4 regions of the Dietzia sp. Alg238-R159 genome follow, and region 1 is predicted to be linked to each of the others. Evidence: riboswitches for the same ligand, from Rfam matches in the RefSeq annotation. Region 1 holds a riboswitch; each other region holds the start of a gene.
The links. A riboswitch is a leader RNA that binds a small molecule or an ion and turns the genes downstream of it on or off. The one in region 1 is predicted to bind cobalamin.
Positions count from the first base shown of each region.

Region 1 (5,671 bases):
TGGCCGAAGGTGAACGCGTCGAGGCTGGAGGTGTGCAGCAGGCACGCCACCAGCCCGAGCAGGACCACGACGCCGCACACCGCCACGTCCGACCAGCGGACGGACGCCAGCGAGCCCAGCAGCCAGAACAGCACGCCGCGGGTCTGCTCGGCGTCGGCGGCGATGTAGACGACGAACGAGGTCACCGCGGAGAACAGCTGAGTCGCCGCGACCCCCGCCAGCACCACCCGGTCGGTGGTGCCGCCGGACGCGAAGGCCAGGACCAGGACGAAGCCGAACGCGGCGAGCGCTCCGACGAACGCCCCCGTGGTGAGCCCGACCGCGCCCGCGCCGACCCCGAGCACCACCACGAGGACCGCCCCGGTCGAGGCGCCGGAGGAGATGCCGAGGATGTACGGGTCGGCCAGGGGGTTGCGCAGCAGCGACTGCAGGATGACGCCGCACAATGCGAGCCCCGCCCCGGCCAGGGCCGCCATGAGGGTGCGCGGAAGCCGCAGGTTCCAGATGATCCCCTCCTGGATCCGCGTGAGCCCGGAGTCGGAACCGGTGAGGCGGGCCAGGGCGGACTGGACGACGTCGGTGGCGGTGAGTCCGGACGGGCCGATGGTGATGACGAGCGCCGTCGACACCGCCAGCAGCCCCAGGCCACCGAGCCATAGGGTGACCAGTGCGGACGGTCGCCGCAGAGCCGGCCGCCGGCGCGGTGGCGCCGGGACCACCGGGGCGGTGGTCCTCTCGGGTGCGAGGGTCATCGGGTCAGTTGGCCGGGTCCGGGGCGCCGACCGGGCCCGGCTCGGCGAGTCCCAGCTCGGTGAGCCCCGCCGCGACGGTCTCCACCCCGTAGATCGTGCGCAGCGACGGGTTCATCTCGGCACCGGTGATGTCGATGAACCGCTTCTCCCGGACCGCCGCCATCTCCCGGGTGACGGGGTTGGACTCGAGGTAGGCGATCTTGGCCCCCGCGGTCTCGGCGGTCTGGCTCTTGCGGGTCAGGTCGCCCACGACGATCACGTCCGGGTCGCGCTCGGCCACGACCTCCCAGCTGATCTGCGGCCACTCCTGGGTGGTGTCGTCGAAGACGTTCTCCAGGCCCAGGGTGGTCGAGATGAGGCCGGGGGCACCGCAGCAGCCGGCCAGGTACGGGGACTCGGAGTTGGCGAACCAGTACATCGCGGAGATCCCGCGGGCGTCGACGCTCTCGACGGCCTCGTCGAGCCGGCGCTGCAGGTCCGCCACCAGCTCGTCACCGGCCTGCTCCACGTCGAAGATCGTCGCGAGCTCGGTGATCTCGCGGTAGAGCAGGTCCGGGGTCAGTGGGGTCTCGCGGACGCCGTCCCCGGAGTCGGCGACCTTGCCCACACAGTCGGTGGGGGAGAGGTACGTACCCACGCCGAGTTCGTGGAACTGCTCGCGGGCGGCGACCCCGCCCTCGCCGAGGGTGCTGCCGAAGGAGGCGGTGACGAAGTCCGGCTCCACGTCCAGGACGGCCTCCATCGACGGCGCGTTGTCGGCCAGGCGGGGGACAGACCTGTTCACCTCGGAGAACTCGGGTAGGACCGGGTCTGTCCAGGTGGCGGTGCCGACCATCCGGTCGCCGAGGCCGAGGGCGTACAGGATCTCGGTGGAGCCCTGGTTGAGCGAGACGACCCGTTCGGGCGGGGCGTCGAGCTGCACCTGCTCCCCGCAGTTCTCGATCGGATCGGTGCCCGGGCCGGCGATCGCGGCCGGGTCGTGGGCGGTGCAGGAGGTCAGGGTGAGAAGGGTGACGCCGGCGAGGGCGACCAGGGTGGACGAACGCATGGGTGTGCTCCGAGGTCGCGGGCCTGGAACGCGAAGCCCGGTGATGACCTGGCGGTTGTCACCGCGAGGGCCAGCCGGTATTCGGACTCGGGATCACCTGGACGGAAGCGCCTTCCCAGACCGTGCGGCCCAGTGGCACCGTGCCCCGCCATCACCCTCACCGCTGCGCGTCAGCTCCGGATTCGCACCGGATTCCCGCGACCGATCGGTCTCGCTGGCGATCACAAGGTAACACGCGCTCCAGGGTCAGTACGCCAGCCCCATCCGCATCGCGCCCACCGCCTCGGACAGCGCCGAGCGCGCGAGCGGGGTGGCCCCGACGGCGTTGACGAACGGGTGGACCAGTGTCTCGTGGCGGCGCAGCGAGACCGGGACACCGGCATCGGCCATCTTCCGGGCGTAGGCCTCGCCCTCGTCGCGCAGCGGGTCGAACCCGCCCGTGGCCACGTGGGCGGGCGGCAGTCCCGAGAAGTCCTCCGCAAGCAGGGGGGAGGCGCGGGGGTCAAGCCGGTCCTCGTCGGACCGGATGTAGGTCTCCTCGTACCAGTCCATGTTGGCCCGGGTGAGGAAGAAGCCGTCGCCGAACAGCTCGTACGAGCGGGTCCGCGCGGACATGTTGGTGGCGGGGACGAACAGCAGTTGGAAGTCCGGCATCTTCTCTCCGGCGTCGCGCGTCTGCTGGCAGACCACCGCCGCCAGGTTGCCACCGGCGCTGTCACCGCCCACCGCGATGCGCGTCGGGTCCACGCCGAGTTCGTCGGCGTGGTCGCGGACGTACCGGAACGCGGCGATCGCGTCCTCGACCGCGGTGGGGAACCGGAACTCGGGTGCCAGCCGGTAGTCCACGCTGATCACCTTGAGCCGGCCCGTCTTGGCGATGTAGCGGCAGGTCGCGTCGTGCGAGTCGACGCTGCCGAGCACCCAGCCGCCGCCGTGGAAGAACACCAGTGCGGGCAGCGTCTCGTCACCGTGGACCGGCGAGTACAGGCGCGCGGGCAGGTCGGCCCGGTCCGGGTCGGTGCCGCCGAGCGGGAGGACGATGTCGGTGACGACGGCGAGGTCGATCTTCTTCCCCGAGACGGTGAACGCCGACCGCTCGACGGCCGAACGTGCCTTCTCGACGGTCAGATCCTCGTATTCGCCCTCGGACGTCATCGAGATGACCCGGAGCCCGGCCTGGAAGTGCGGGTCGAGGACCTGGCCGTCCATCCGTCGCGGGGTCCCGCCCACGAGTCGGAGTAGCGGGCCGGGCAGGCACCCGGCAGCGGTCATGACGGCTTTGGTCAGGCGATCCGGGATCGACGGGGAAAAGACTCGGTGGCCGGACATGGGAGAGCGCATGGCCACATTGTGACGCAGATCCCTGGGATGATCGGGGTAATCGGACGAAGGAGCTGATCATGCGTTCAGAACACGAGAGCGTGGTGCGGGTCGAGGGCCTGGTCAAGACCTTCGGCCGCGCCCGGGCCCTGGATGAGCTGGACCTGGACGTGCGCCGCGGCGAGGTCCACGGGTTCCTCGGACCCAACGGGTCGGGCAAGTCCACCACCATCCGGATCCTGCTCGGGCTCATGCGCGCCGACTCCGGGCGGGCGACGGTGTTCGGCGGCGACCCGTGGCGCGACGCGGTCGAACTCCACGCCCGGCTCGCCTACGTCCCCGGCGAGGTGACCCTGTGGCCGCGGCTGACGGGCGGCCAGTGCATCGACCTGCTCGGCCGGGCGCTCGGGGGACTGGACCCGGGCCGTCGGGACGAGCTGATCGAACGTTTCCGGTTGGACCCGACCAAACGCACACGTGACTACTCCAAGGGCAACCGACAGAAGGTGTCGCTGATCGCCGCGCTGGCCTCCGACGCCGAACTGCTCGTGCTGGACGAGCCCACGTCCGGCCTGGACCCGCTCATGGAGCAGACGTTCCAGGAGTGCGTCCGCGAGGCCGTCGATGGCGGCGCCACCGTGCTGCTGTCCAGCCACATCATGGGCGAGGTCGAGACCCTCGCCGACCGCGTGAGCATCATCCGCGACGGCCGCACCGTCACCTCGGGGACGCTGGCCGATCTGCGGCGTCACACGACGACCGAGGTCCACGCCGTCACCGACGCCGATCCGGGTTCACTCGGGCGCGTGACGGGGGTCGACGGCCTGCGGATCGAGAAGGCCGCCGACGGTCGGTTCGAGGTCCGCTGCCACGTGCCGGCCCCTAGGCTCGGCGAGGTCACCGGCCTCCTTCACGCGGCCGGCATCCACACGCTCACCGCGAGCCCCCCCAGCCTGGACGACCTGTTCCTCAACGCCTACTCCGGTGCCGGTGCGGCCACCGGGGGCGAGGAGCGGACAGGGGACCGGCGATGACCTCGCCGTTCGCCGGCACCGGCCTGCTGGCACGCATCGCCCTGCGCACCGGGTGGCGGGCCGCGGCCGCCTGGGTCCTCGGCCTGGCCGCGCTGTACCTCGTCACCGGGCTGTCGATCGCAGCCCTCTACGACACCCCGCAGGAACTCGCCACGTACGGCGCCTCGGTCGGCGAGTCGATGATCATGCTCACCGGCCGGGTGGCCGGGCTCGACACCCTCGGCGGCGTGATGATGAACGAGTACTCGTTCATGGTCGCCTTCGGCATCCCCGTCATGGCGATCGCCCTGACCGCGCGCGCCACCCGCAAGGAGGAGGAGTCCGGACGGTCCGAACTGCTCCTGGCGGGCCGGGTCGGCCGGCTCGCCCCGACGGCGGCCGCCCTCGTCGTCGTCGTCGGGGTCTTCACCGTCCTCGGCCTTGCGCTGTGGGCGGCGACCCTCACCGTCGACCTCGACCGCGCGGGCGCGGCGCTGTACGTGGCCTCCATCGTCGCCGCCGGCTGGGTGTACGCGGCCGGCACCGCCGTCCTCGCGCAGGTGTTCGCCCACAGCCGGACCGTGTGGGCGGCGGCGATGTCCGTGGCCGGACTGACCCTGATCACCCGCGGGATCGGCGACGTCAACCGCAACTGGTTGAGCTGGGCCTCGCCGCTGGGCTGGCACGGCCTGACCCGGCCGTTCGGCGAGTCCTCCGTGGTGCCCCTGTTCGTCGCCGTCGTCGCCGCGGCCGGGCTCGCCGCGGCCGCGCTGTGGCTCGCCGCGCGCCGCGACGTGGGCCAGGGGATGGTCCCGGCCCGGACCGGCCCCGCCACCGCGTCCCGGTGGCGGGCGTCCCGGACCGGGACCGCCGTACACCAGCACCTGGGCGCGCTGACGGGCTGGACGATCGGCGTGGTGGCACTGATGGCCATGTACGGCGCGCTGATGAACGTGGTGGCCGAGACGATGATGTCCAACCCCGACCTCGCCGTGTTCCTCGGCGATTCGGGCACCGTGGTCGACTCCATCGTGCAGATGCTGGTGGCGTTCAGCGGATTCCTCGGGGCCGGGTTCGCGTTGCAGACCCTGACCGGGTTGCGCGGCGAGGAGACCGCCGGGCGACTCGAGATGGAACTGTCCACGGGGCGTTCGCGGTGGTCGTGGCTCGCCGCCCACACCGCGGTCGTCACCGTCGGCACCGTCGTCGTGGTCCTCGCCGGCGCCGCCGCGTTCGGGATCGCCGGGGCCGCCGTGCTCGACGACCCGGACCTGGCGGGACGCATCATCGGCGCCGGGGCGTGGTACATCCCCGCCGCCCTCGTGTTTGTCGCGATCTCGATCGGACTGTTCGGCGTATCCCCACGACTGCAGGTCCTGGCCTGGGCGCCATTCGTCCTCGCCGTCGTCGTGACCCTCATGGGACCCACACTCCGGCTCAGCGAGGACCAGATGCGGCTGTCCCCGTTCGGCGCGGTGGGCACCGCGCCCGTCGGCCCCGTCAACGCGGTCGGCGTGACCGTGCTCCTCACGGTGACG
Region 1 is NZ_UNRI01000004.1:223,912-229,582, reverse strand. It holds gene G6R20_RS12130 (iron chelate uptake ABC transporter family permease subunit) at 1-752, opposite strand, end outside; gene G6R20_RS12125 (ABC transporter substrate-binding protein) at 757-1,800, opposite strand; cobalamin riboswitch at 1,855-2,034, opposite strand; gene G6R20_RS12120 (alpha/beta hydrolase) at 2,047-3,141, opposite strand; gene G6R20_RS12115 (ABC transporter ATP-binding protein) at 3,201-4,154, shown strand; gene G6R20_RS12110 (hypothetical protein) at 4,151-5,671, shown strand, end outside.

Region 2 (5,671 bases), on a different contig from region 1:
CCGCGTACAAGGGAGTACCGATTGGAGCGCCGAAGTCGGTGCCACTGTGGTTGGAGCCCCACCGGGGGCCAAAGCTCGAAGTGACAACACCGTCGGTCGGCTTGTGTGCGTCGACGCTGCCAGGCAGCTGCAAAGAACCGAGCCCGAGCTGATCTAGCCCGGGAATCTGGCTGGCGTACGCGCGGACCTGCTCGGCCCCGATGCCGTGCTGAGCGCCGACCTCCTGGACCATCTGTCCGACCTGGTCGAGATCAGACGATTGCGCGGAGGCGGTAGGCGTGGCGCTCAGTGCTGCACCGCTAGCAATCGCCGCACCGGCCAGGGTGGTGGCAGCCATGCGGCCGATTCCCGCAGAGTGGCGGGCCCGATGCCGGCCGGCAGGGGACGCAGTGGTCTCGACACCGAGCGAGACCATGAGATCGGCGAACGGTACAGCCCGCGAAGAGTTCGACATGCTGATTCCTTTGACGTGGTGATGCTTCCGGCTGGCCGCGGGCGGTCTCCGATTACTCTCGAAACGGTAACAGTTTCATATCGTCTTGTCTTGCGCGATCTCCGGAGACTTGAAACATCGCAGGTCAAACCGTTGCTGGTCCGTGCGCTACGGTCGATCTGGCCATACGTCTTGGTGGCTAGGTGTACTGCCCACGCAGGTTGTGTACGCGGTCTGCGGGTGAGGCGCCTCGTAGCGCGGTGTGGCCGCGGTGGAAATTGTAGTGGTGCAGGAACGCCGGTAGGCGAGCCGCGCGGTCGGATTCGCTGACGTAGGCAGCGGCGTAGGCCCATTCTTCGAGCATGGTGCGGTTGTAGCGCTCGACCTTGCCGTTGGTCTGCGGGCGGTACGGGCGGGTTCGCTTGTGCTTGATCTCCGGGCCGAGGGCGTCGGCGAAGGTGTGGGAGCGGTAGCAGGAGCCGTTGTCGGTCAGGACCCGGCGCACGGTGATCCCGGCGTCGGTGAAGAAGGCGTGGGCCCGGTGCCAGAATCCGGCGGCGGTCTCTTTGCGCTCGTCTTCTAGGAGCTCGCTGTAGGCCAGACGCGAGTGGTCGTCGACGGCATTGTGGATGTACCAGTAGCCCATCCCGCGTTTGCGGTCACGCTTGCCCTTGGCGCGGCCCAAGATCTTGTGTCCGCCGCCGTCGGGGATGCGGCCGAGCTTCTTGATGTCCACATGCACCAGATCGCCCGGCGCCTCGTGCTCGTAGCGATGCGGGCGCCGTGTGTGTGCCCTGACCGGGGCGCCGGTGGCCGGGTCGGTGAACGCCAACCTGACGCAGCCGTAGCGGGACAGGATCTTGTGCACCGTGGACGGTTGCATGCCCAGGTGATAGGCGATCCGGGCCGGGCCCCACCGGCGGGATACGCGCAGACCGAGCACGCGGCGTTCCCGCCGACGCGGCGTCTGGGTCGGGCTGTGGTGCGGGCGGCTGGAGCGGTCGACCATGCCGGCCTTGCCGTACTCGCGATACCGGTTCACCCACTTGCGCACGGTGCCCACCGAGACGTTGAACCGCTCGGCGGCGCGGAGACGAGTCCAGCCGTCCTCGACGACACACCGAGCCAGACGCAGTCTTCCCGTCGGAGTCAGCGGGGCGTTAGCGTGGGACATGAAGACCTCCGTTGTGGATGTGTTCGCTTGGTCGCTTTCACACCTCACACGGAGGTCTTCCTCATGTCATCCCGCCATGCCGACCGGAGACACAACGTCCGTGGTCAGTACAGCTAGGCGACAACGGGCTCGGGTAGACGTCCGTCCGAAGAATGTATGAGGGAGTGGAATAAGGGGGCTCGTACAGTGGGGACACAGACAAAACTGCAGCTGAGAGCTCGGGGATCGGGCCGAGCATGGCTGTTGGGCCCGGCCCTAGTCGCGGGTGTGGCCTACCTTGACCCTGGAAATGTTGCCGTCAACATGTCTGCCGGGGCTCAGTTCGGGTACTTGTTGGTATGGGTGCTTGTTGCGGCGAACGCAGCGGCGTGGCTGGTCCAGTACCTTTCGGCCAAGCTCGGGTTGGTTACTGGGTCGAGCATGGCTGAGCTTCTCGGTCAGCGCATCGCCAACCGGGCATGGCGTGTCCTGTATGGGTTGCAGGCCCAATGCGTCGCGATCGCTACCGATGTCGCTGAAGTCATCGGGGGCGCCGTCGCGCTGTGGATCTTGTTCGATGTCCCCCTTGTCGCCGGTGCTGTTATCACGGGAGTCATCTCCACAGGGCTTCTCTTGCTGCAAGCTCAACGTGGAGCGAGAACGTTTGAGTTCGCGATCATCGGCCTCATGCTCGTGATCGTCATCGGGTTCTGTTACGGCCTGTTCATTGCTCCGCCCGAGCCTGGTGCAGTACTAGGTGGCATGATCCCCCGCTTCGACGGCGCCCAATCGGTGTTGCTGGCAGCAAGTATTCTCGGGGCAACGGTCATGCCGCACGCAATCTACGCGCACTCCTCACTCGCCCGTGACAGGTTCGGTACAGAGAGGACCTACCCGCTTTCCCGGTTAATCAGGGCAACTCGGGTAGATGTGACTATCGCGTTGACGATCGCCGGGTCAGTGAACCTAGTGATGCTGCTTGTGGCGGCATCAGTGCTCCCCGGAGTGGCGGGCACTGAGACTATTGAAGGGGCTCACGCTGCGATCGAGAACACCCTCGGCACGACAGCCAGTCTTATGTTCGCAATCGCGCTATTGGCTTCAGGGCTCGCATCAACTGCCGTTGGCGCCTACGCGGGCAGCGACATCATGGGGGGCCTGTTTCGTACCCGGATGAAACTCCTCACCCGCAGGCTCATCACCATTATCCCATCCATTATTGTGCTAGCAGCCGGGGTTGATCCCACGTACGCGCTGATTCTGAGCCAGGTAATTCTGTCGTTTGGCATCCCGTTTGCGCTGGTGCCATTGGTGTGGCTCACTTCCCGAAAATCCCTCATGGGCGCCTCGGTCAATGCGCGCGAAACAACATTCCTGGGCTGGGCGATCGCTGCTGTAATCATTGCTTTGAATGTCGCGCTGGTGGCTCTCGAGACGGGAATTGCCTGAGTTACACCACCCTATGGTGCACCATTGTTGCTGCGGCATGTTGCACCGTCCGGAGGGGCTCCGCGTGGTGCGAACGCGTGGTATGAAACACGAGTCTCGACAACGGTCCGCAGGTGGCGACCTGCTCCACCATTCCGTCATTTCCCTGCGGTCAAGGTGGCGCAAGCAACGAAGCGCAGGCCCGAGATCCACCCACGCGCAGGTCGCGCTGGGGTTGACCGATACGAATGTGGGGAACGGTTCGGTGGGGTACAGAGTTCGCGCGATCGGAAACTCGACACCATTAGCTTGTCATAAGATAAATTATCGGCGCGTTCAACGTGCAGGTCAGAGGCGGTGCCTGACGCCCCCAAACTGTGATAAGGTTTTAGGGTTAAGATAGCGATCTACGCGTCCGCGCGCGGCACGGCGTCCCCTGCGCATCGGGCTTCCACACCAGCTGGCGGACGACGTCCGGACGCCGTGCCCAAGGCGATCCGACCGGTTTCGCGGGCGATCGACTCGGGCCTCGTGCCCCTCGGCTCAGCGCTGGGGGGAGCTCAGACCGCAGCCGATCAGCCGACACGTGGTGAGCATAGAACACACCCTGATGTCGGCTCGCTGCTGCAGATGCCTACCCGAGCGAGGGACGCGGACGAGGTCACGCGGACGGAGCGTCTATGGGAGGTGAGTTCTCCTGGGCGGCGGGGGTTAGGATCTGCTCAGCTGCGGTGTTCGGGAACCCGGTGTGAGACCGGGGCGGCCCTCGCCACTGTGAACGGACGATGCTGCTGGTCCTTTATGTCACTGCTCGCACGCGTTGTGTGGGTGGGAAGGCGGATCGGCGGCGATCCGGTGCGTCCCTGACGGGGGTCTGCCGGTGGAGTCCGCGAGCCAGGAGACCGGCCGTAGCTTCCACCACAAGTGCCCGCGAGGTGACGGGCAGAGAGGTTCGAAGAAGTGCATATTGCAGAGGGTTTCCTTCCCACGGCCCATGCCGTGGCATGGACGGCCGTCGCGGCGCCGTTCGTGATCCACGGCGCGCGCGAGGCCATCAGGACCGTCCGTCAGACACCGGAGGCGGGCGTCCTGCTCGGCGTGGCCGGGGCGTTCACGTTCGTCATGTCTGCCATCAAGCTCCCGTCGGTGACGGGCTCGAGCTCGCATCCCACCGGGACCGGGCTGGGCACGATCATCTTCCGTCCCCCCGTTATGGCCTTCGTCGCCACCGTGGTGTTGATCTTCCAGGCGTTGCTGCTGGCACATGGCGGCATCACCACGCTCGGCGCAAACGTGTTCTCCATGGGAATCGCTGGACCGTGGGTCGCCTACGGTGCGTTCGTCCTGTGCCGACGGGTCACGGTGCCGCTGCTCGGCGCGGTCTTCGTCGCCGCGTTCCTGGCGGACCTGGTGACGTATCTCGTCACCAGCGCGCAGCTCGCCCTGGCGTTCCCGAGCGCCGAACACGGCCTGTGGCACTCGATGGCCGAGTTCCTGGCCGTCTTCGCGATCACCCAGATCCCACTGGCTGTTGTTGAGGCACTGATCGTGGTGGTGATCGTCAGCGTGCTGCTGCGAATCGCCTCCCGTGAGCTCAACCTAGTGGGCTTCTTTCGCAGGGCGCGGCTGGGCGGGGCGGGAAGCTTCGCCGGTCTCGGGGACAGTGGCGACCGGGTTGAGAGCACGGAGTCGGTGCGATGAGCGGGATGAAGCATCTCAGCGTGTGGGTGCTGATGGGAATGGTCGCCGCGGCGTTCGCAGTCGCTGTGTTTTCCCTGGTCTACGGCGCAGGGGCGGGTGGCGAGTTCGAGGGCGCGGACGGGCAGGCGGAAGGAACCATCAGCGAGATCGCTCCCGGCTATGAGCCGTGGTTCGAGCCGCTTCTGCCCGAGCTGCCGGGGGAGGTCGAATCGGGAGTGTTCGCCCTGCAAGCCGGGATCGGCGGCGGGATTGTGGGATACGGACTCGGCGTCTTGCGGACACGCAGCAGACAGCAGCGCGACCAGGCGAAGGCGACGACCCCAGGCCCGACCGGGCACTAGGTGAACCCGCTCGAACTCGCGGCGTCCCACAACCGCTGGACGGACCTCCCGGTAGCGGAGAAACTGCTGCTCTTCGGCGGTCTGCTGGTGGCAGCACTGCTCGTGCCGCCACCAGTGGGCCACGCCGCGATCCTGGCCGTCTGTTGCCTGTGCGCGCTGGCGCTGGCACGCGTCCCCGCCAGGATCTACCTCGCGGCGCTGCTCGCCCCCGTTGCATTCCTCGTCCTGGGCACCGGTCCCCTCGTGCTGGACGTAGTGGGCTGGCGACTGGTGGTGGATCCGTCCGGGGTCGATACCGCCTGGCGGACGGTGAGCCGGGCCATCGCCGCGACGGCCGCCACCATCACCCTGGCGTGCACCACGCCCGTCGCCGACCTCTTGGCCGCCGGCCGGCGGGCCGGACTGCCCGCCCCGCTGGCGCATATCGTGGACACCACCTACCGACTCATCGGCCTACTGCTCGACTCCACCCGCACGCTGCGACATGCCCACGACCTCAGACTCGGGCAACGCACCGCCCAAGCCGCGATCACCTCTATCGGAACGCAGTTCGCCTCCGTCTTCGTCCTGTCGATCAGGCGGGCACGGGCGATCGACGACGCCATGGCCATGCGC
Region 2 is NZ_UNRI01000017.1:11,992-17,662, forward strand. It holds gene G6R20_RS17890 (M23 family metallopeptidase) at 1-454, opposite strand, end outside; gene G6R20_RS17895 (IS481 family transposase) at 633-1,607, opposite strand; gene G6R20_RS17900 (Nramp family divalent metal transporter) at 1,794-3,035, shown strand; cobalamin riboswitch at 3,727-3,940, shown strand; gene G6R20_RS17905 (energy-coupling factor ABC transporter permease) at 3,975-4,715, shown strand; gene G6R20_RS17910 (energy-coupling factor ABC transporter substrate-binding protein) at 4,712-5,056, shown strand; gene cbiQ (cobalt ECF transporter T component CbiQ) at 5,057-5,671, shown strand, end outside.
Region 2: it holds a riboswitch for cobalamin, as region 1 does, so the genes downstream of both, G6R20_RS17905 (energy-coupling factor ABC transporter permease) here and G6R20_RS12125 (ABC transporter substrate-binding protein) in region 1, are expected to answer to the same signal.

Region 3 (5,671 bases), on a different contig from region 1:
TGAACCACTCGTCGTCCCACGGCCCGGTGTCGCTCGCCCACAGCAGGCGGGCGCCGCCGGGCCCGGTCACGTCGTAGAGCACCGCGTCGCCGTCGCGGAACACGCGGTGCCGGGCGGGCAACACGCGTACGTCGTAGGCGCCCACCCTGAGCCGGTCGCCGGCGGTGACGGGGACGAAGCGCACCGGGTCGTCGGGGCCCACCCAGGGCCGACACGCATCGAGCGCGTCCGGGGGGCCGACCACCTCCAGCTCGCCGGCGTCGGGGACCCACGAGCGGAAGAGCAGGACCTGGGGTCCGAGATGGTCGGCGTGGGCATGCGTGACGAGCAGATGTCCCACCGCCGCCAGAGACCGTCCGAGCCGCACGGCCGAGCCGGGCGCCTCCGGTCCGCAGTCGATCAGCAGCTCGTCGTCGACAAGCGCGGAGGTCTGGCCGCGCACCACGCCGAGCCGGCGTGCCTCGTCGCATGACGGGCACCGACAGAACGGGTTGGGCCAGCCGTCCGCGGCGCCGGTCCCCAGCAGGACGACCTCCATCAGACGCCCGCCCCCGGCGCCGCGCCGGGCGCCGACCCGGGCGCGGGATCCGGGCCCGCCTCGCGCAGCGGCAACACGGCGCGGCCGTCGCGGCGGTCGAGGACCTCCACGCGCGCGTCGTAGACCTGCGCCACCCGCTCGACGGTGAGGACCTCCTCGGGCCGGCCGTCGGCCACCACACGGCCCCGGTCGAGCAACACCAGCCGCTGCCCGTAGTGGGCGGCGGAGGTGAGGTCGTGCATCGCCGCCACGACGGTCAGGCCGGTCTCGCGGCGCATGGAGTCCACCAGGTCGAGCACCTGCTGCTGGTGGCCGATGTCCAGCGCGCTGGTGGGCTCGTCGAGCAGCAGGACCCGCGGTTCCTGGGCCAGCGAGCGGCCCAACACCACCCGCTGCAGCTCACCGCCGGACAGCGTCGTGGCGGTGCGCGAGGCCAGGTCGTGCAGGTCCAGGCGATTGATGACGCGGTCGACGACCTCGTGGTCGTCGGCGCTCTCGGTGCCGAACCGGCCGATGTGCGGGGTGCGGCCGAGCCCGATGAGTTCGCGCGCCGTGACCCCCTCGGGGACGACCGGGCGCTGCGGCATCATCGCCACGGTCCGTGCCACCCTGCGGCGACCCGCGCGGCGCGGGGTCAGCCCATCGACCTCGATGTGACCGGCGGCGGGGATGAGCCCGGCGAGCGCGAACAGCAGGGTCGTCTTGCCGGAGCCGTTGGGGCCCACCAGGGACACCCACGAGCCGGCGTCCACGGCGAGGTCGACGCCGTGGAGGATGGCCGTGCGGTCCCGGGTGACGCGCAGGTCGCGGCAGGCCAGGGCGACCGGCGCGGGTGACGCGGCCGCCGCGGGTGACGCCGGTGGTGTGGCGGTCATATGTGCCCCCGGCTGCGGCGCAGGACGATGAGGAAGAACGGGGCGCCGATCGCGGCGGTGACCACTCCGATGGGCAGCTCGGCCGGGCTCATCGCGGTGCGGGCGACGACGTCGGCCAGGATGAGGAACGCCGCGCCTACCAGCAGCGACACCGGCAGCAGCAGGCGGTGCCCCGGCCCGATGAGCATCCGCACGGCGTGCGGGATGACGATGCCCACGAACCCGATCAGGCCCGACACGGACACCACCGCCGCCGTGCCGAGGGTGGCCACGCTGATGAGGACCAGGCGCACCCGCGCCGGGGCGATCCCCAGCGTCGCGGCCTCGGCGTCCCCGACCGCCATCACGTCGAGGGTGCGGCGGAACAGGGCGATCACGGCCACCGCCACGAGCACGTACGGCAGCACCGTCTGCACGTCGGTCCAGCCGCTGGTCGTGAGGCGGCCGAGCGTCCACGAGTACACCTGCCGCAGGGTCTCGTCGTGGCGCTGCATGAAGAACGTCTGGATGGCGCTGGCGAACGCCGCCACGGCGACGCCGGCGAGGATGATGACCACCTCGCTGCGTCCACCGCCGACACTGCGGCCCAGCGTGTAGGTGGCCAGCACCGCGATCATGCCGCCGGCGAACGCGGCGGGCGGCACCATCGCCGAGCCCATCGCGCCGCCCACGACGATCGCCAGGGTGGCGCCCAGCCCCGCCCCGCTGGACACCCCGAGCAGGTACGGGTCGGCGAGCGGGTTGCGGAACACGCCCTGGTAGGTGGCCCCGGCGATCGCGAGCATCGCGCCGACGATCGCGCCCAGCACCACGCGTGGGATGCGGATCTCCCAGAGGATGACCTGCTGACGTTCGGTGAACCCCGAGTTGATGTCGACGAGCGGCAGCCGGCCCACCAGTTCGAGCACCACGCCGCCCGGGGTGAGGCCGGCCGGGCCGATGAGGGTGCCGAGCAGGACCGCCGCGGCCAGCAACAGCGTCGCCCCGCCCAGCACGAGGGCGCGGCGGGGCGACGGGCGGGTCACGAGGCGGGCTGGTTCGCGGGGCTCTCCGCGGTCTCCGGCGCGGCGTCGGGCACCGCGGTGACGATCGCGGCGACCTCGCGCATGAAGTCGACCACGCGCGGGCCCCACCGGCTGGACAGGTCCTCGTCGACCACGTGGACGCGCCCGTCGCGCACGGCGGTGAGTCCGTCCCAACCCGGCCGCTCGGCCACGACCTCCGGGGTGATGCCGCAGCACTGGCCGTCGGCGAGGAACACGAGGTCCGGGTCGGCCTCGAGGATGAGTTCCTCGGACAGCTGCGGGTAGGGGTCGTCGCCGGTGGCGATCGAGGTTAGGCCGAACAGGGAGTAGATCTCCCCGACGTAGGTGTCGTCGGTGACGGTGTAGTAGGTGTCGTCGAGCTCGTGGAAGTACGTCAGCGGGGTCTCGCGCTCCGGCACCGAGGCGACGATCTCGTCGATCTCGCTCTGCATCCGCGACACGAGTTCGGCGGCCTCGCCGATGTGCCCGGTGGCCGCCCCGACCTGCTCGAGCTGGGTGTAGGTGTCGTCGAGGGTCTGCGCGGCGGGCAGCTGCAGCACCTCGACGCCGGAGCGTTCGAGGCCGGCCACGATGTCCCCGGTGTCGTCGGTGAGCACGACGAGGTCCGGCGCGTATCCCAGGATCGCCTCGAGGTTGGGCGTGTAGCCGGACAGGTCGGTGACCGGGGCGTCGGAGGGGAAGTCGGACCGCTCGTCGACCGCCACGACGCTGTCCCCGGCGCCGACGGCGTAGAGCATCTCGGTGGTGGTGGGGGCCAGCGACACGATCGCCTGCGGTTCCTCCGCCGCGGCGGAGGTCTGGTCGGCCGGGGCCGGCTCGTCGCCGCCGGTGCCGCTGCCGCTGCACGCGGAGGCGACCAGCGCCAGGGCGGCCAGGGGGGCGAGCAGCAGCGAGCGGGCTCGTGGATGGTGCATGGCATCCTCCGTGATTCGGAGGAAGAAAACAGCTCGGGCCGCGGCCTGGGCCGCTGCACGCGACCGTCCTTCGTCCGAGGTCAGTACGTACGGCTGCCGCGGAACCGGCCGACCTGGCTCGCCCGTCCTGAGACGGGATCACAGTTGCGGGACAGCGTCGGATTCGCACCGACTTCCGCCGAGTTGCCGCGGGGTCCGACGCTGGTGGCCGGACCCGTCGAGGGTATCCCACCCGTCGTCGCGTCCGCCCATCCCATACATCCGCTGTCGCCCCTGTCCGAGCCGTCCCCGCGCCTGGCCGGGGCGGGGCGAGGTCACGCGGAGCTGGTGACGACGGTCGGGGAGGATGGATCGCGATACCTGTCGGCAGTGGGAGAGGACCGTGGAGATGACGACGACGACGAGTTCTGCAGGCGAGGGGCCTTCGGCCGCGGATCTGCGCGAGCAGGGTTTCGCGACCAGGCGCGAGGTGATGAGCGACGACTTCGTCGACCGGGCCATGGACCGGGCTGTCGGGACGGAGTCGGAGGCGATCCAGCACGTGGTCGCAGAGAACGTGTGGGGCAACATCTGGAACCGGCCCGGGTTGGACCGACGGGATCGCAGCCTGCTTAATATCGGGATGCTCGTGGCACTGCGCGCGGACGCCGAGCCGGCGGGGCATGTACGCGGCGGGTTGACCAACGGGTTGACCCGCGAGGAGATCACCGAGGCGGTCATCCACGCCTCGGAGTACTGCGGCGCGCCGGCGGCCCTCGCGGCGACGAGGACCGTCCAGACCGTCTTCGACGACCTCGACGGGTGATCGCCCACACGGCCCAAGGACGTCATGGACGTCAGGTAGTCTCGACACGAGAGTGACAGACGCCACCCCTCGATCAAGGAGCCCCTCATGAAGAGCACGATGATGCCGGAGCAGTTGAACATCAGCACGATCCTGCAGTTCGGTGCGACCGTCCACTCCGATGCGGTCGTCACCACCTGGACCGATCAGGGACCACGGAAGATCACCTACGGCGATCTGGGCAAGCACGCCGCGCAGCTGGCCAACGCGCTGCGTTCCCTGGGGGTCGACGGTGACCAGCGGGTCGCCACATTCCAGTGGAACAACTCCGAGCACTTGGAGGCCTACCTCGCGATCCCGTCCATGGGCGCCGTGCTGCATCCGCTGAACATCCGGCTGTTCCCGGACCAGCTCGAGTTCGTGGCCAACCACGCAGAGGACAAGGTCGTGATCGTCGACCCGAGCCTCGTCCCGCTCCTGCAGCCGCTCCTGCCCCGGTTCTCGACGGTCGAGCACGTCATCGTCACCGGTGGGGGCGCCGCGAACCTCGAGGCTCCCGAGGGCATCCAGGTGCACGACTACGACGCGCTCCTCGCCGCCCAGCCCACCGAGTTCGATTGGCCGGAGGTCGACGAGAACTCCGGCGCCGCGATGGCCTACACCTCGGGCACCACCGGCGACCCGAAGGGCGTCGTCTACTCGCACCGGTCGATCTACCTCCACTCGATGCAGGTGTGCATGTCCGACGGCATGGACATCTCGCTCGACGACAACGTGCTGGCGATCGTGCCGATGTTCCACGCCATGTCGTGGGGCCTGCCGTACGCCGCGTTCATGGTGGGCGCCTCGCTGCTCATGCCGGAGCGTTTCCTACAGCCCGAGCCGCTGGCCGCGATGATCGCCTCCGAGCGTCCGACGCTGGCCGCCGCCGTCCCCACGATCTGGCAGGCAGTGGACGCGTACAGCGTGGACCACCCCATCGACATGTCGAGCTTCCGTGCGGTCGTCGTGGGCGGCAGCTCGTGCCCGCCGGAGCTGATCCGCAAGTTCCGGGACAAATACGGGATCAACATCGTCCACGCGTGGGGCATGACCGAGACCTCGCCCATCGGCACCCTGTCCCGCCCGAAGGCCTCCCTGCCGGAGGAGAAGCAGTTCGAGCTCCGCATGACGCAGGGCCGACTCATCGCCGGCGTGAAGGCCCGTATCGTCGACGATTCCGGCCAGGCCCTGCCATGGGACGGCGAGTCCGTCGGCGAGCTGGAGGTCCGCGGCCCGTGGATCACCGGCAGTTACTACAAGGTGGACGCCTCGGACTCCTTCGACGACGGCTGGCTGCGCACCGGCGACGTGGGGTATATCAAGCCCGAGGCGTTCCTGCAGCTCACCGACCGCGCGAAGGACATCATCAAGTCCGGTGGCGAGTGGATCTCGTCCGTCGAGGTGGAGAACTACCTCCTCGAGCACCCGTCCGTGGCGGAGGCCGCCGTGATCGGTGTCCCCGACCCCAAGTG
Region 3 is NZ_UNRI01000008.1:112,742-118,412, forward strand. It holds gene G6R20_RS15700 (MBL fold metallo-hydrolase) at 1-538, opposite strand, end outside; gene G6R20_RS15705 (ABC transporter ATP-binding protein) at 538-1,413, opposite strand; gene G6R20_RS15710 (iron ABC transporter permease) at 1,410-2,438, opposite strand; gene G6R20_RS15715 (ABC transporter substrate-binding protein) at 2,435-3,373, opposite strand; cobalamin riboswitch at 3,462-3,606, opposite strand; gene G6R20_RS15720 (carboxymuconolactone decarboxylase family protein) at 3,762-4,178, shown strand; gene G6R20_RS15725 (long-chain fatty acid--CoA ligase) at 4,266-5,671, shown strand, end outside.
Region 3: it holds a riboswitch for cobalamin, as region 1 does, so the genes downstream of both, G6R20_RS15715 (ABC transporter substrate-binding protein) here and G6R20_RS12125 (ABC transporter substrate-binding protein) in region 1, are expected to answer to the same signal.

Region 4 (5,671 bases), on a different contig from region 1:
GCCTCGTCGGCCAGCGGGTCGAACGGCACCACCGAGCAGCCGGCCGCCTCGAGCAACTCGACCGTCTCGGCGTAGCGGAAGGTGAAGGCCCGGCCACCGGCCACGGCGATGAGGGGGCGTGCCTCGTCGTCGTCGACCCCAGGCGCCCGGCCATCACCCGGGGCGTCACGACAGGCGCCCCCGTGATCAGCGCCGACGCCCCCCAACGCCGCGCGCGCCGACCACGCCCCGCCCGCCAGCGGCGGCGCCTCACGCGCGATCCGCATGACGGCCTCCAGGTCGATCGACGCGGCCACCTTCCCGGCCAGGTGGTCGAGCGACCGCGCGGCCTCCGGGCGTTCGGCGGCGGGGACCAGGCCGAGGTGTCGGGAGGGGGCGGTGACGTCGTCGTCGCGCTGGAGGACACCCAGCACCGGGATGCCGAGGGGCGCCAGCGCGCGTCGGACCTCGTCGGAGTGGCGGACCGAGCCGGCCTTGTTGAGCACCACCCCGGCGATCCGCACAGCCGGGTCGAAGGAGGCCATCCCCAGCACCACCGCGGCGATGCTGCGCGAGGCATGGGAGATGTCCACGACCAGCACGACGGGGGTTCCGGTGAGCGCGGCGACGTGGGCCGTGGAGGCGAACCCGTCGCCGCCGATGTGGCCGTCGTACAGGCCCATCACGCCCTCGATCACCGCGACGTCGGCGGGGCGCCCCGCGCCGATCCCGGCCCCGCCCGCGCCGGCACCGTGCAGCAGCAGCGGCACGATCCGCTCCTCGCCCACCAGGTGCGGGTCGAGGTTGCGGCCCGGCCGCCCGGTGGCCAGAGCGTGGTAGCCGGGGTCGATGTAGTCGGGGCCCACCTTGTGCCCCGAGACCTCCAGCCCGGTGCGGCGCAGCGCGGCCATGAGGCCGGTCGCGACGGTGGTCTTGCCGTGCCCCGACGCCGGCGCGGCCACCACGATCCGCGGCAGCGCGGTCACCATTCGATGCCCCGCTGACCCTTCTGCCCGGCGTCCATCGGGTGTTTGACCTTGGTCATCTCGGTGACCAGGTCGGCGACCTCGAGCAGCCGGGGGTCGGCGTCGCGGCCGGTGATCACCACGTGTTGCCGGCCGGGGCGGCTGGCGAGGGTGGCGACCACGTCGTCGACGTCCACCCAGCCCCACTTCATGGGATAGGTGAACTCGTCGAGCAGGTAGAGGTCGTGCCGCTCGTCGGCCAGGCGGCGTTTGATCTCGGCCCAACCTTCGGCGGCGTCGGCGGCGTGGTCGTCCTCGGTGCCGTCCTTGCGCGACCACGACCACCCCGAGCCCATCTTGTGCCACTCCACCGGCCCTCCCTCGCCGGTCTCGGCGTGCAGGCGGGCGAGCCGTTCCATGACGGTCTGCTCGCCGATGCGCCACTTGGCGGACTTGACGAACTGGAACACCCCGATGTCCCAGCCCTGGTTCCACGCGCGCATGGCCAGCCCGAACGCGGCGGTGGATTTCCCCTTGCCGGGCCCGGTGTGGACCATGATCAGCGGCCGGTTGCGGCGTTGGCGGGTGCTGAGCCCGTCGTCGGGCACGATCTCCGGCTGTCCCTTGGGCATCAGGCCACCTCGTTCCGGGGGTCGACGCCCCGGGGGCGCGCGGTGCGGGCGCGGGCTGTGTGAACGCCGACCGTGTCGGTGAGTCCCTCGGCGGTGACCTCGCCCAGCGGCACGTGGTCGGCGCCCAGGTGCCCGGCGAGCTCGGAGGCCAGGCCCAGGCGGAAGCGGCCGGTCTCGCAGTCCACCACCACCGAGGCCACGCCGAGGGAGGCCAGCCCGGTCGCCGCGGTGCGGGACCTGGCGAGGGCGTCCGGGCCGTGGGTGGCGCGGCCGTCGGTGACGACGACGAGGAGGGCCCGCCGCCGCGGATCGCGGACGCCCTCGATGCGCAGGACCTCAGCAGCGGTGATCAGTCCCTCCGCCAGTGGGGTCCGGCCGCCCGCCGGGAGTTCCGCGAGGCGGGTGGCCGCGATGTCGACCGACGACGTGGGCGGCAGGGCCACGTGGGCCGCGGCCCCGCGGAAGGTCACCAGTCCCACCTTGTCGCGGCGTCGGTAGGCGTCCAGCAGTAGGGAGAGGATCGCGGTCTTGACCTGCTCCATCCGGGTGCGGGCGGCCATGGAGCCGGAGGCGTCCACGCAGAACAGCACGAGGTTGGACTCGCGGCCCTCGCGGACGGACGAGCGCAGGTCCTCGGCGGCCAGCCGGAGTCGGCCACCGTTTGGGCCGGCTCCGCGACCGCGGGCGGATTGCTGCGGCGCGGCGGACCGGATCGTGGCGGGCAGGTGCAGGTCGGAGCCGGTGAACGCGCGCGCGCCGATGCGGCGGCCGCTGGTGGTGAGGGCCCTCGACCGGCGGCCGGCAGCGCCCTGGCCGGTACCGGCGACGGCGAGCAGGCGGGTGCGGTACGGCGCGGCGGCCGCGGTGACCGTGCCTGGCTCGGGCGGGGTGGGCCCGGGTGCGTCGGGCCCGGCAGCGTCGCCGGTGGAGTCATCCCCGGCCTGATCGCCGGGCTGCTCGTCGGCTCGGCCGTCGGCGTCGTCGTTCGATCGGCCGCCCGCCTGGTCCGGGCCCGCGGTGCCGGAGTCGTCGCCAGCGCCGGGGCTGTCCTCGGTCTGCTCGGTCTGCTCGGGCGAGTGCTCGTGCCCGGCGTGCTCGGCCGAGGCCCGCGCCGGGGTCGACTCGGCGTCCGGGGTGTCTGCCGACGCGGACTCGTCTGCGGACTCCGACTGTTCGGCGTCGTCGGCCGGCGCGGTCTCGTCCCGGGGGTCGGGATCGGGCTCGTCGTCGTCGCCCAGGAGCCGTTCCAACAGGTCCTCGTCGAGGCCCGGCGCATCGAACGGGGCACGACGGCGGCGGTGGGGCAGTGCCATGCGCGCGGCGACGCGGATGTCCTCGCGGGTGATCCGGGTCCGGCCCTGCCATGCGGCATGGGCGGCGGCGGTGCGGGCGGTGACGATGTCGGCGCGCATGCCGTCCACGTCGAAGCCCGCACACACCCGGGCGATGGTCGACAGCGCCCAGGGGGTCAGCGTCACCCGGTCGAGCACGCGCCGCGCGGCGGCGATCCGCTCGCGCACTGCGGCCTCGTCGGCGGCGTGGGCGGCGACGAACCCCGCCGGGTCGGCCTCGAACGCGATCCGGCGGCGCACCACCTCGGCGCGCAGTTCCGGGTCCCGGGGCGCGGCCACCTCCACGGTGAGGCCGAAGCGGTCCAGCAGCTGCGGCCGGAGCTCGCCCTCCTCGGGGTTCATGGTGCCGATCAGCACGAAGCGCGCGGCGTGCTCCACCGAGATGCCGTCGCGCTCCACGGTCACCCGGCCCATCGCGGCGGCGTCGAGCAGCAGGTCCACCACGTGGTCGTGGAGCAGGTTGACCTCGTCCACGTAGAGCAGTCCGCGGTGCGCGCGGGCGAGCAGGCCAGGTTGGAACACGGTCACACCGTCGGCGAGCGCACTCTCCAGGTGTAGTGATCCGGTGATGCGGTCCTCGGACACCCCGATCGGCAGCTCGACCAGGCGGACCGGCCGCTGCTCGGTGGGCGCGTCGTGGGGGATACGCCCGTCCGGGGTCTCGGAACCGCGGTCGTCAGGTGCGGAGGAGAACCGGTCGCCGGTGACGACCTCGACCTCCGGCAGGATCCCGGTGAGGGCGCGGACCATCGTGGACTTGGCCGTGCCCTTCTCGCCGCGGATCAGCACGCCGCCGACCGCCGGGGACACCGCGGTCAGGGTCAGGGCCAGCGACATGTCGTCGGAACCGACGACAGCGCTGAAGGGGTAGTGCAGTGGCATGGGGGCTCCCGCTCTCGTCTGCCAGGCTGGTCAGCGCGAGGCCGGTCTCCGGACTTCCCGGCTCATCTCGGACGTGCGCGCGGGGCGCGATCGTCTGAGAGGCCGGGTTACCGTAGCGGGCCCTGTGCCGGATTCTCACCGGCTTCCCTGATTCTCCCCTCCGCTCCGCCTGTGGCGGGTCGTGGGGCACCTCGTGCTGTGGGGTCTGTTCGGTTGTGTGGTGCTTCAGGCTAGCCCAACGGCCTGTCCCGGGGCGCCTCAGGTGTCGCGGTAGGGTTCCGCGTCATGAATGCACGGGTGGTGGTCGTCGGCATCGGCGGCGACGGGTGGGCGGGGCTCGACGAGGCCCGCCGTCGCGCCGTCCTGGGCGCCGAGGTGGTGCTCGGCGGTGAGCGTCATGTGGCGATGATTCCGGGCGACGTGACGGCCGAACGGGTGCCGTGGCCGCGGCCGCTGCGGGACGGGTTGCCGGAGCTGCTCGAGCGGTTCCGCGGGCGGTCGATCGTGGCCCTGGCCTCGGGTGATCCGCTGGTTGCCGGGATCGGCACCACCCTGATCGATGTAGTCGGCGTGGACGCGGTGGAGGTGCTCCCGGCGGTGTCCTCGGTCGCGCTGGCCCGCGCCAGGATGCGGTGGCCGGCCGAGTCCGTGGTGGTGCTGCGTGACCACCGCGCGCTGCCCCGGGAGCTGGCGCCGGGGCGGCGGGTGCTGGTGCTCTCAGCCGACCGGGACACGCCGGGAGAGGTCGCCGCGGTACTTGACGGCGCCGGCTTCGGGAGAAGCTCGCTGACGGTTCTGTCCGATCTCGGGGGCCCGGCCGAAGCGCGTTTCAGATGCCCGGCACGCGACTGGGCTGCCGACCGCGAGGCCCCCGCCCTGCACGTGTTGGCCATCGAGTGCGTGGCCGACCCCTCCGCCCGCCCACTCGGGTTGGCGCCGGGATTGCCCGACGACGCCTTCGAGAACGACGGCCAGCTCACCCGCCGCGACCTGCGCGCCTCGGCCCTGTCCCGACTCGCGCCTGCGGCGGGCGAGCTCCTCTGGGACGTGGGCGCCGGCGCCGGGTCGGTGGGCATCGAGTGGATGCGCGCCCACCCGTCGTGTCGGGCTGTCGCTGTGGAGGCCGATCCCGGGCGGGCCGCGCGGATCGAGCGCAACGCGGCCGCCCTCGGGGTGCCCGCGCTGAAGATCGTCCACGGCCGGGCGCCCCAGGCTCTGGACGGTCTGCCGCGGCCGGACGCGGTGTTCATCGGCGGGGGCGGCACGGCCCCTGGCCTGCTTCGACAGTGTTGGGACGCGCTGGCGCCGGGCGGCCGGCTGGTCGCGCACGCGGTGACGCTGGAGACCGAGCGCGCACTGATCGACGCCCGCGCCGAATTCGGCGGGGAGCTCACCCGGCTGCAGGTCGAGCAGACAGATTCGATCGGCAGGTTCACCGGCTGGGCGCCGACGCGGGCCGTGGTGCAATGGGCCGCCGTGAGGCCTCGCTCGCACGCGACTGGTGTCCAGGAGACAGGGGAAACTTCGTGACCGTTCACTTCGTGGGAGCCGGGCCCGGCGCCGCGGACCTGCTCACCCTGCGGGCGGCCGCGGCGCTGGCCGCGGCCGACGTCTGCCTCTACGCGGGGACCTACCTCGATGATGGTGTTCTCACGCACTGTCGGCCGGGCACCCGGTTGGTGGACACCCAGCACCTGGACCTGGACGGGATCATCGCGGAGATCGTCGCCGCCCATGCCAAGGGACTCGAGGTGGTCCGGCTGTGTTCCGGCGACCCGTCGCTGTACTCGGCTCTCGCCGAGCAAACTCGCCGCCTCGACGCGGCCAGCGTGCCGTGGGACGTGGTTCCTGGTGTTCCGGC
Region 4 is NZ_UNRI01000015.1:8,918-14,588, reverse strand. It holds gene G6R20_RS17695 (cobyrinate a,c-diamide synthase) at 1-968, opposite strand, end outside; gene cobO (cob(I)yrinic acid a,c-diamide adenosyltransferase) at 962-1,576, opposite strand; gene G6R20_RS17685 (magnesium chelatase subunit D family protein) at 1,576-3,810, opposite strand; cobalamin riboswitch at 3,832-4,019, opposite strand; gene cbiE (precorrin-6y C5,15-methyltransferase (decarboxylating) subunit CbiE) at 4,096-5,340, shown strand; gene G6R20_RS17675 (SAM-dependent methyltransferase) at 5,337-5,671, shown strand, end outside.
Region 4: it holds a riboswitch for cobalamin, as region 1 does, so the genes downstream of both, G6R20_RS17685 (magnesium chelatase subunit D family protein) here and G6R20_RS12125 (ABC transporter substrate-binding protein) in region 1, are expected to answer to the same signal.